One region of the Mesorhizobium sp. P3_A10 genome, then DNA from elsewhere that is predicted to be linked to it. Evidence: predicted binding sites of a transcription regulator. Region 1 holds the regulator's gene; the other holds the start of a gene.
The links. The regulator HrcA, encoded in region 1, represses chaperone genes, less so after heat shock. The targets are predictions, from matches to a motif close to GTTAGCACTCNCNNNNNGNGAGTGCTAAC.
Positions count from the first base shown of each region.

Region 2: a site for HrcA is predicted at 3,170-3,198, ahead of groES (co-chaperone GroES). Genes of this name have one in related genera too.

Region 1 covers NZ_JBFUFZ010000004.1:13,822-18,941, reverse strand. Annotated here, with positions in the region: gene AC1DXU_RS16825 (LysE family translocator) at 1-261, opposite strand, end outside; gene AC1DXU_RS16820 (PQQ-dependent sugar dehydrogenase) at 331-1,677, opposite strand; gene AC1DXU_RS16815 (hypothetical protein) at 1,764-1,961, opposite strand; gene hrcA (heat-inducible transcriptional repressor HrcA) at 2,143-3,228, opposite strand; gene rph (ribonuclease PH) at 3,428-4,144, shown strand; gene AC1DXU_RS16800 (VOC family protein) at 4,152-4,562, shown strand; gene rdgB (RdgB/HAM1 family non-canonical purine NTP pyrophosphatase) at 4,562-5,120, shown strand, end outside.
Region 2 covers NZ_JBFUFZ010000002.1:111,456-116,575, reverse strand. Annotated here, with positions in the region: gene AC1DXU_RS07220 (zinc-dependent alcohol dehydrogenase family protein) at 1-301, opposite strand, end outside; gene AC1DXU_RS07215 (TetR/AcrR family transcriptional regulator) at 403-1,014, shown strand; gene groL (chaperonin GroEL) at 1,090-2,745, opposite strand; gene groES (co-chaperone GroES) at 2,810-3,106, opposite strand; gene AC1DXU_RS07200 (TetR/AcrR family transcriptional regulator) at 3,284-3,910, opposite strand; gene AC1DXU_RS07195 (MFS transporter) at 4,038-5,120, shown strand, end outside.

The sequences.
Region 1 (5,120 bases):
GCCGAGGAAGGCGAGATAGGCGACGCCGAGCCATTTGATGGCGAGAAAAACCATACCAAAAGTCTGGGCGACGAAGGCGAGGCCGAGCACCACGGCGGTCAGATAGGTGAGGTCGCCGAGCATCAGCCCGAACGACATGGCCAGCGACGAGCGGAAGCCGGAGCCGAGCGCCCGCGCCACCAGTGCGGTGACGCCGGGGCCGGGAATGGCGGCGGCGATGCCGAGAGCGGCACTGTAGGCGAGGAAGCCGGTAAGGGTCATGCTCCAGCTTTAGCGCAAAGCCGGATGCGGGTGAATTCCCTCAGGGCAGGATTCGATTGCACCAGTAGGTCAGGACCCACCATAGGTGATGCGCCAGATGGTGCCGTTGCCGTCTTCAGTGACGATCAGCGCGCCATCCTTGGCCACCGCCACGCCGACCGGACGGCCCCAGACCTCGTCGTCCGAGATGACGAAGCCGGCGATGAAGTCCTCATATTCGCCCGTTGGCTTGCCGTCCTTGAACCGCAACCTGACCACCTTGTAGCCGGTGCGGATGCCGCGGTTCCACGAGCCGTGCAAGGCGACGAAGGCGTCGCCCTGATAGTCGGCCGGGAAATTCCCGCCGGTATAGAAGGCGATGTTGAGCGGCGCCGAGTGCGCCTGGATCAGCACGTTGGGGATGGTTGCCTTGCCGGCGAGATCGGGGCGCTCGCCCTTGTGGCGCGGATCCTCATTGTTGCCGATGTAGTACCAGGGCCAACCGTAGAAGGCGCCGTCCTTCACCGTCGTTGCATATTCGAACGGCACGTTGTCGCCGAGCGCGTCGCGCTCGTTGACGACGCACCACAGCGCGCCATTGGCCGGCTGCACGGTCATGCCCGAACAGTTGCGCAGGCCGGTGGCGACGATGCGGCCATTCTTGCCGTCAGGCGAGAAGGCCAGCACATCGGCGCGGCCGTCCTCGGCACCCCAGGCAGCGCCAAGCGGCATCGACTTCGCCCAGGCGTCCAGGCCGCCCTTCGGCCGCTTGCCCATGCCCTCGGCGACATTCGAACCGGAGCCGACCGAGAGATAGAGCGTCTTGCCGTCAGGCGAGAAGGCGATGTCGCGGGTCCAGTGGTGGGTCGAAGGAATGTTGGCGACGACGGTTTCCGGCTGGCCGGAAGCCTCGAGGTCGCCGTCGCGATAGGCAAAGCGAACGACACTGTTGCTGTTGGCGACATAGACCCATTGCGGACTGTCACCCTGGGGATAGAAGGCGATGCCGTAGGGCTGGGTCAGGCCTTTGGCGAAGATCGCTTCCTCGGCAGGCTTGGCGCTGCCCTGCGTCAGACGATAGACGCGGATCTGGTTGGCCCTGCTGTCGGCGACGAACAGGTCGCCATTGGGCGCGACGCGCACGACGCGCGGGCTGGCGATGCCCGAGGCGATCATCTCGGCCGAAAAGCCCGGCGCCATGATCGGCTTGGCGCCTTCCGGCCGGTCCGCCAGCCCGGCGCCGTTGGAAGCGGATTCGGTAAAGAAGGGCGCCTGCAGATCCTCAGGCCGGATCAAGCGCCGTACGCCCGGCCTGTCGTCCCTCCAGTCGCCAAAGGCGGCTGCGCCTTTCAGCAGCGGCTGATCGGCCTGGGCAAATGCCGCCATGGCGAAAAACAAGGCAGCGGAAATGGCCGTCAGACCGGCAAATCGGATCATACTGACCTCAAGGTGGCGTCGAAACGGTTGAACGAGCCGGCCCGACAATCGTTCCGCCTCAACGTTTGGTGCGCGGTATCGGCAGCTCAGGTCCCGGCGGCGTAGAAATCGTCATCGAGGCGCTTTTCCAACTCGACCAGGTCGGCCGGCAGCGGCAGGCCCATGGCGCGCATTTCCCTCAGCTTCTCGCGCAGCTGTTCCTGCACCTCATGCTGATCCTCCGGCTGGTTGACCATCTCTTCGAGCAACAGGCTGATCTGCGCCTTGATCTCTTCGAAAGCCATTCTTTTTCTCCTTGCGCAGCCTGTTCTTCGATTTGGCACGAGGTGTGTTGAGATTCAGGTCAGGCCGAGCCGAGAATGGTGGTCTTCGAGAACCGGAGTGGAGCGTACTTTTGGGTACGTGAGCACCGGAAGCGCAGAAGACCGCCTTTCGCAGGCCGGCATCACCTGAATACCAACACACCTAGCGCAGCATGCGGGAAATAAGCTGCGCCGTATAGTCGACCATCGGCACGATGCGGGCGTAGTTCAGCCGGGTCGGACCGATGACGCCGAGCGCGCCGATGACGCGGGCGTCCTTGTCGCGATAGGGCGCGACGACCAGCGACGAGCCCGACAGCGAAAACAGCTTGTTTTCCGAACCTATGAAGATACGTACGCCGGAGCCCTCCTCGGCGAGGTCGAGCAGCTGGATCAGCCCATCCTGCGTCTCCATGTCCTCGAACAAGTGCCTGAGCAGCTCGATATCGGCGTGGGCGGTGACATTTTCCAGCAGATTGGCGCGGCCGCGCACGATGAGACGCGCCGGCAGGCCGCTGTCGGCGCCGGCCCACACCGCCAGGCCTTTTTCCACCAGATCCTGCGACAGCGTGTCGAGTGCTGCCTTGGTCTCTTCCTTGATGCGGGCGATCTCGACCCGCGCCTCGGCCAGCGTACGGCCGCGGATATGGGCGTTGAGGAAGTTGGAGGCTTCATGCAATTGCGAGACGGTGACGCCGGCGGGCAGGTCGATGACACGGTTCTCGACGTCGCCGTTCTGCGACACCAGCACCGCCAGCGCCTTGGTCGGCTCCAGCTGGATGAATTCGATGTGCTTGAGCGCCACTTCGTTCTTGGCGGTCAGCACCAGGCCGGCGCCGCGCGACATGCCGGACAGCATCTGGCTGGCCTCGGTCAGCATGTGTTCCAGCGTCGCGCCCGAGCCGGAGGCGCGCACCTGCGCCTCGATGATGCGGCGCTCCTCGTCAGAGAGATCGCCGAGTTCCATGAAAGCATCGACGAAAAACCGCAGCCCGGCCTGGGTCGGCAAACGGCCGGCGGAAATGTGCGGGGCGTAGATCAGGCCGAGATGCTCGAGGTCGCTCATCACATTGCGGATGGTGGCCGGCGACAGCGACGACGGCAGGATACGCGACAGGCTGCGCGAACCCACAGGCTCGCCGTCCTTCAGATAGGAATCGACGATGCGCCGAAAAATATCGCGCGAGCGCATGTCGAGCGACTGCAGCGCGGGTGACAGCAAACTGGGTTCGGCGACTGCCTTGGTCATTCGAGCCAAAAACCTCCGGCTAAAGGATATAGACTTCACCGGCGCCCGCGCAACCCGGTGTCTGTGTCAGATCACCCGGTGTCTGTGTCAGATCACCCAGCGTCTGTGGTCAGGTCGTCCGGCCATTTTCCTTTGCGCCATGGGCCCCATGCGGCTACAAGCCGGCCACGATTCCGAAAAACATAGGAAAACAGCCTGAATGCGCCCTTCCAAACGCCAATTCGACGAAATGCGCGCCATCTCCTTCGAGCGCGGCGTCTCCAAGCACGCCGAAGGCTCGTGCCTGGTGAAGTTCGGCGACACGCATGTGCTGTGCACGGCCAGCCTTGAGGAGAAGGTGCCGGGCTGGATGCGCAATTCCGGCAAGGGCTGGGTGACGGCGGAGTATGGCATGCTGCCGCGCTCGACCGGCGAGCGCATGCGCCGTGAAGCCTCCGCCGGCAAGCAAGGCGGCCGCACACTGGAAATCCAGCGGCTGATCGGCCGTTCGCTGCGCGCCGTGGTCGACCTGCAGGCGCTGGGCGAGCAGCAGATCACCGTCGATTGCGATGTCATCCAGGCCGATGGCGGCACCCGCACCGCCTCGATCACCGGCGGCTGGGTGGCGCTCTATGATTGCCTGCGCTGGATGGAAGCACGGCAGATGGCCAGCGTCGCCAAGGTGCTGAAAGACCATGTCGCGGCGATTTCCTGCGGTATCCATGACGGCCAGCCGGTCATCGACCTCGACTATGTCGAGGATTCCTCGGCCGGCACCGACGCCAATTTCGTCATGACCGGCAAGGGCGGCATCGTCGAGATCCAGGGCACCGCCGAGGGCGAGCCTTTCTCCGAGGACCAGTTTGCGGCACTGATGGGCCTGGCCAAGAAAGGCATTCAGCGGCTGGTCAGCCTGCAGCAGATGGCGGTCGCATAGGTTTTCCATGAAACCTTCCGCCATCCTCGAATCGGCCGTCTACGTCACCGATCTGGCTGCCGCGGAAGCCTTCTACACCGACATCCTCGGCCTCGACCTGCTCGGCAAGGTCGACGGCAGGCACATCTTCTTCCGCTGCGGGCCGGGCGTGCTGCTAATCTTCAACGCCGAGGCGACCAAAATCCCGCCGGCACCCGATGCGCGGCTGAAGGTGCCGCCGCACGGCACGGTTGGCGACGGCCATCTCTGCTTTGCGGCCAGTGCCGACGAGATGGTCCGCTGGAAGGCGCATCTCGAGGCGAAAAAGATCGCAATCGAAAGCGAGTTCGAATGGCCGCAAGGCGGCCGCTCGATCTATATTCGCGACCCCTCGGGCAATTCGATCGAATTCGCCGAGCCAAGGATCTGGGGCCTTTGATGCATTCTCTCGATGGCAAGAAAATCGTCGTTGCCAGCCATAACGCCGGCAAACTGCGCGAATTCGCCGATCTGATGGGGCCGTTCGGCTTCGAAGCGAAATCGGCCAAGGCGTATGGCCTGCCGGAGCCGGACGAGACCGGCACCACGTTCGAGGAAAATGCCTATATCAAGGCGCTGGCCGCGGCCAAGGCGACCGGCCTGCCGGCGCTGTCGGACGATTCCGGCCTGTGCGTCGATGCGCTCGACGGGGCGCCCGGCGTCTACACCGCCAACTGGGCTGAGACACCTGACGGTTCGCGCGACTTCGGCATGGCCATGCAGCGCACCGAAGTGGCGCTGCAGGAAGTCGGCGCCGCCTTGGCCGAACAGCGCAAGGGCCGCTTCGTCGCCGTCATTTGCCTGGCCTTTCCCGATGGCGAAGCAGAATATTATCGCGGCGAGGCCGAAGGAACGCTGGTGTGGCCGCCGCGCGGCGAGCTCGGCTTCGGCTACGACCCGGTGTTTTTGCCCAATGGTTTCGACAAGACTTTTGGCGAGATGAGTGCCGAGGAAAAAC
Region 2 (5,120 bases), on a different contig from region 1:
CGGCATTGATGCGGCCGTCGATCCAGCGGGCGAAATAGCTGCCGGTGACGCGGTCGCCGACGGCAAAGCGGGTGACCGCATCGCCGATGGCGACGACCTCGCCGGCGCCATCGCTCAAGGGAACGACGCGCTGGCGCGGCGGCAGCGGATAGGTGCCGTTAAGGATCATCGTGTCGCGGCGGTTGAGCGAGGTGGCGCGAACACGCACCACGATCTCATGCGGTTTCGGCTCCGGCTGCACCTCGTCGCGCATCACCAGGCATTCGGTCCCGCCGAACCCTTCAAGACGGTAGCTTTGCATTTCGGCCTTCTCATAAATATGTAGACTGATCTACATAGTATGTAGACCGATTGTCATATTCGATGCAAGGCCTATAATGCTTAGTGCTGACAGAGGTTGACATGGCGAACGACACCCGCACCCGCATACTCGAGACGACGGCGCTGCTGCTCAGGCAGCGCGGCTATCACGGCACCTCGCTCAACGACATTTTGAGTGCCAGCGGTGCCCCGCGAGGCTCGCTCTATTTCCATTTTCCCGGCGGCAAGGATCAGCTGGTCATCGAGGTGACGCGCGACAGCGTCGCCGGGGTGACGCAAAGGCTGGGTGAGGCGCTGGCCGCAGAAGCCGACCCGGCGGTCGCCGTGCACCACATCTACCAGGCGGTCGGGCGCATGCTGGAGGACAATCAGTTTTCGCTCGGCTGCCCGATCGCACCTGTGGTGCTGGACTCTCCGACCGATGTGCCGGAGCTCGCCGAATTATGCCGCTCGGCCTTTGTGCAATGGATAGGCCTGCTGCAACAAGCCTTTGTCAGGGCAGGGGTGCCGGAGCGCCGCGCGCATGCTTTGGCGTTGCTCGTCGAATCATCGCTGGAAGGTCTGATGGTGATCGCCCGCGCCACCCGCGACCGCTCCCCGCTGCAGGCGGTAGCCGATGAGGTCGCAGCATTGATCGAAACCGCAGTGCTGGCCGGGCGAGAAACACGGCGACACGCGAATGCCGCCGTCTGAACCTCACAGCTCACACAAACAAAAAGGGCGCCTTTCGGCGCCCTTTCCGTATTTGAAGGCTGATGGATGCGTGGATTAGAAATCCATACCGCCCATGCCACCCATGCCGCCGCCGCCCATGCCGCCAGGCATACCGCCGCCAGCCGCTTCCTTCTTCGGAGCTTCGGCGATCATGGCTTCGGTGGTGACGAGCAGGCCGGCGACCGAGGCCGCGTCCTGGAGAGCTGTGCGAACGACCTTGACCGGATCGACGATACCCATGGCGATCATGTCGCCATATTCGCCGGTCTGGGCGTTGTAGCCGAAGGTCGCGCCCTTGTTCTCAAGGATCTTGCCGGCAACGATCGAAGCTTCCGCACCGGCGTTGGCAGCGATCTGGCGGGCCGGAGCCTGCAGAGCGCGACGCACGATGTTGATGCCGGCGGTCTGGTCGGAGTTTGCGCCGGTTGCCTTGATGGTCAGCGAAGCGCGCAGCAGGGCGACGCCGCCGCCGGGAACGATGCCTTCTTCGACGGCCGCACGGGTCGCGTTGAGGGCGTCATCGACGCGGTCCTTCTTTTCCTTGACTTCGATCTCGGTCGCACCGCCGACGCGGATCACCGCAACGCCGCCGGCGAGCTTCGCCAGACGTTCCTGCAGCTTCTCCTTGTCGTAGTCCGAGGTGGTCTCCTCGATCTGCTGCTTGATCTGGGCAACGCGGCCCTGGATCTCGGCCTTCTTGCCGGCGCCGTCGACGATGGTGGTGTTCTCCTTGGAGATCGACACCTTCTTGGCGCGGCCGAGCATGTTGAGGCCGACGTTCTCGAGCTTGATGCCGAGGTCTTCCGAGATGACCTGGCCACCGGTGAGGATGGCGATGTCTTCCAGCATGGCCTTGCGGCGATCACCGAAGCCCGGCGCCTTGACGGCAGCGATCTTCAGGCCGCCACGCAGCTTGTTGACGACGAGCGTGGCCAGGGCCTCGCCTTCGACGTCTTCCGAGATGATGACCAGCGGCTTCGAGGTCTGCACGACAGCCTCGAGGATCGGCAGCATGGCCTGCAGGTTGGAGAGCTTCTTCTCGTGGAGGAGAATGTAGGCGTCTTCCAGATCCGCAACCATCTTGTCGGCGTTGGTGACGAAGTAGGGCGAGAGGTAGCCGCGGTCGAACTGCATGCCTTCGACGACTTCGAGTTCGGTCTCGGCGGTCTTGGCTTCCTCGACGGTGATGACGCCTTCATTGCCGACCTTCTGCATCGCTTCCGCGATCATCGAGCCAACCGAGGAGTCGCCATTGCCGGCGATGGTGCCGACCTGGGCAACCTCTTCCGAGGTCTTGATCTTCTTGGCGTTCTTGATCAGCGTCGCGACGACGTCGGCAACGGCGAGGTCGATGCCGCGCTTCAAGTCCATCGGGTTCATGCCGGCGGCAACCGCCTTGTGGCCTTCCTGGACGATCGACTGCGCCAGAACGGTCGCGGTCGTGGTGCCGTCGCCGGCGATGTCGTTGGTCTTCGAAGCAACTTCGCGGACCATCTGCGCGCCCATGTTTTCGAACTTGTCTTCAAGCTCGATTTCCTTGGCGACGGTGACGCCGTCCTTGGTGATGCGCGGGGCGCCGAACGACTTGTCGATGACGACGTTGCGGCCCTTGGGGCCGAGCGTGACCTTCACCGCGTCGGCGAGGATGTTGACGCCGCGCAGCATGCGCTCACGGGCGTCGCGGGAGAATTTTACGTCTTTGGCAGCCATGTTTTAGCTCCTGGCAGGGGCTTGGGATCAAGCCCGAAAATTCAGTTGACGGTGAGGCCGATAATCAGCCGATGATGCCCATGATGTCGGATTCCTTCATGATCAGAAGGTCTTCGCCATTGAGCTTGACTTCGGTGCCCGACCACTTGCCGAACAGGATGCGGTCGCCAGCCTTGACGTCCAGCGGGACCAGCTTGCCGGCTTCGTCGCGGGCGCCGGAACCAACGGCGATGATCTCGCCTTCCTGCGGCTTTTCCTTCGCCGTATCCGGGATGATGATCCCGCCGGCGGTCTTGGATTCGGATTCGACCCGGCGAACGACCACGCGGTCATGAAGCGGGCGGAACTTCGACTTTGCCATTTTTTCTTCCTCGAATGAGAACGGTGAGAGCAGTTCCTCCATCCGGCGGCGCCGGACGTATGAGTTAGCACTCACCAAAGGCGAGTGCTAACGTGCCGGTGAAATAGGCGCGCGGCCGGCGAGAGTCAAGGCGCGCGCCGCTTTCGAGGCGCGGGAAATTTCGCGTTCTTCCGCTGGCTAAAGAAACAGCCGCAGCTGGGTGTGGATGATCGAGCGGTAATCCTCGAGGGTCCGGCGGCCTTCCTTTTCGTCCTGGGTCAGTGCCAGACGCACGACGCCGCCGGCAAGCTGAAAGAACAGGAAAACCACACGGGCGAACTGTTCGCGCTTCTCCGGCTGCAGCAGAGGGCCCACCCGGTCGCAGAACAGTTTCGCCTGCAGCCTTGTCTCGGCGATGTCGAGATGTTGCAGCGCTTTGTCGGCCTGGATTGCATTCTGCAAATCTTGGATGGCGGGGTCTTCGGCGACGCGGCGATAGTAGTCGTCGAGCAGGCGGTCCGCTGCTGCGGTCACATCGTCTCGCCCGGCAATCTCGGCGATGATCGCGCCGAAGCGCGCGCGGCTGACTTCAGAGAACCGCTCATAGAGCATCGCCAGGATCGCCGACTTGTTGGGGAAGTAGTGATAGACGGTGGCGATCGGCCCGCCCGCCAGCATGCCGACTTCCTTCATGGTGACGGCGTCGATGCCCTTTTCGCCGATCAGCCGCATGGTCGTTGCCAGGATGGCGTCGATGCGGTCGCGGCTGCGCTCCTGCTTCGGCATGCGCCTCGGCTCGGTCACTGTCCGGCTTGCTTCTTTCATGCGCCAGATCTCCCGCGGCAGACCCAAATTCATGCTTGACAAAAAATATGATCAAGTATCAGCTTTGAGGAATGCTGACAGGTTGTCAGATTTTTTGAAGCACGGCAAGGACGCTGGGGAGGAGCCTGTGACGTTAGCAAAGGCTGAGCACAATGCCGATTGGCTGGTCGGCAACCCGACCGGCGGCCAACTTGCCTCGGCGTTGTGGATCGGTTCGGTCGGCCTGCTCATCCTCGGGCTACAACCGGTGCTGCTCGGCGCGCTCTACACCGAGGGGCATGTCAGCGGCGACGAACTGGCTCTGGTCGCCACGGCCGAGATGATCGCGATTGCCATCGGTTCGGCTGTCGTGGCGATGTTGCTCTCGGCGCACAATATGCGCTGGAAAAGTGCTGCCCTTTTGATCCTGCTGGCGCTGGCGAATTTGTGGACGGCCTATGCGGTCAGCGCCGGCTTGCTGATATCAGTGCGCGCCGTCGCCGGGCTGGCCGAAGGGGGCCTTGTGGCGGTCGCCACCGAACTGATCGCCCGTTCGCGTCGGGCCGAGCGCATCGGCGGCTATTTCGTCACCATGCAGACCCTGGCGCAATGCGCGCTTGCCCTCTTGCTGGCGCTCTATGTCATCCCGGCCGCCGGGTCGGTCGGTGGCTTCATCGTCCTTGCCGTCGTTTGCGTCGCCTCGCTGGCGGTCGCCTTCATTGTGCCTGATGACTATGCCGAGCTGCCCAAGGACGAGAATCTGGCCAATGTGCTGACCGTCCCCTCGCTCACCGCGCTGTTGTCGGTCTTCTGCTACTTCATGTTCTTCGGTGCGATATGGGCCTTTCTCGAACCGCTTGGCGCGCAATACGGCATTGATGGACGTACCGTCGGCCTCATCGTCTCGGCCAGCCTCGCGGTGCAGATTCTGGGCGCGATGACAGCGACTGGCTTCGAAGCGCGCATCGACTACCGCCTCGCCATCGCGGCGATCGGCGTGATCGCTGTTGCCAGCTCCGCGGTTCTCGCCAGCGGCCCGGGCCTGACAGTGTTCTGGGCCGCTGCGTTGGCCATGGGCTTCATCCTCCTGTTCATCGTGCCCTATCAGATCCGGCTGGCGATCACCGCCGACGAGACGCGCACCGCTGTGCTGCTGGTGCCGGCAGCCCAGCTCTTTGGCCTGGCGATCGGGCCGATTGCGGCGTCACTGCTGATTGACGGCAAGGATTTT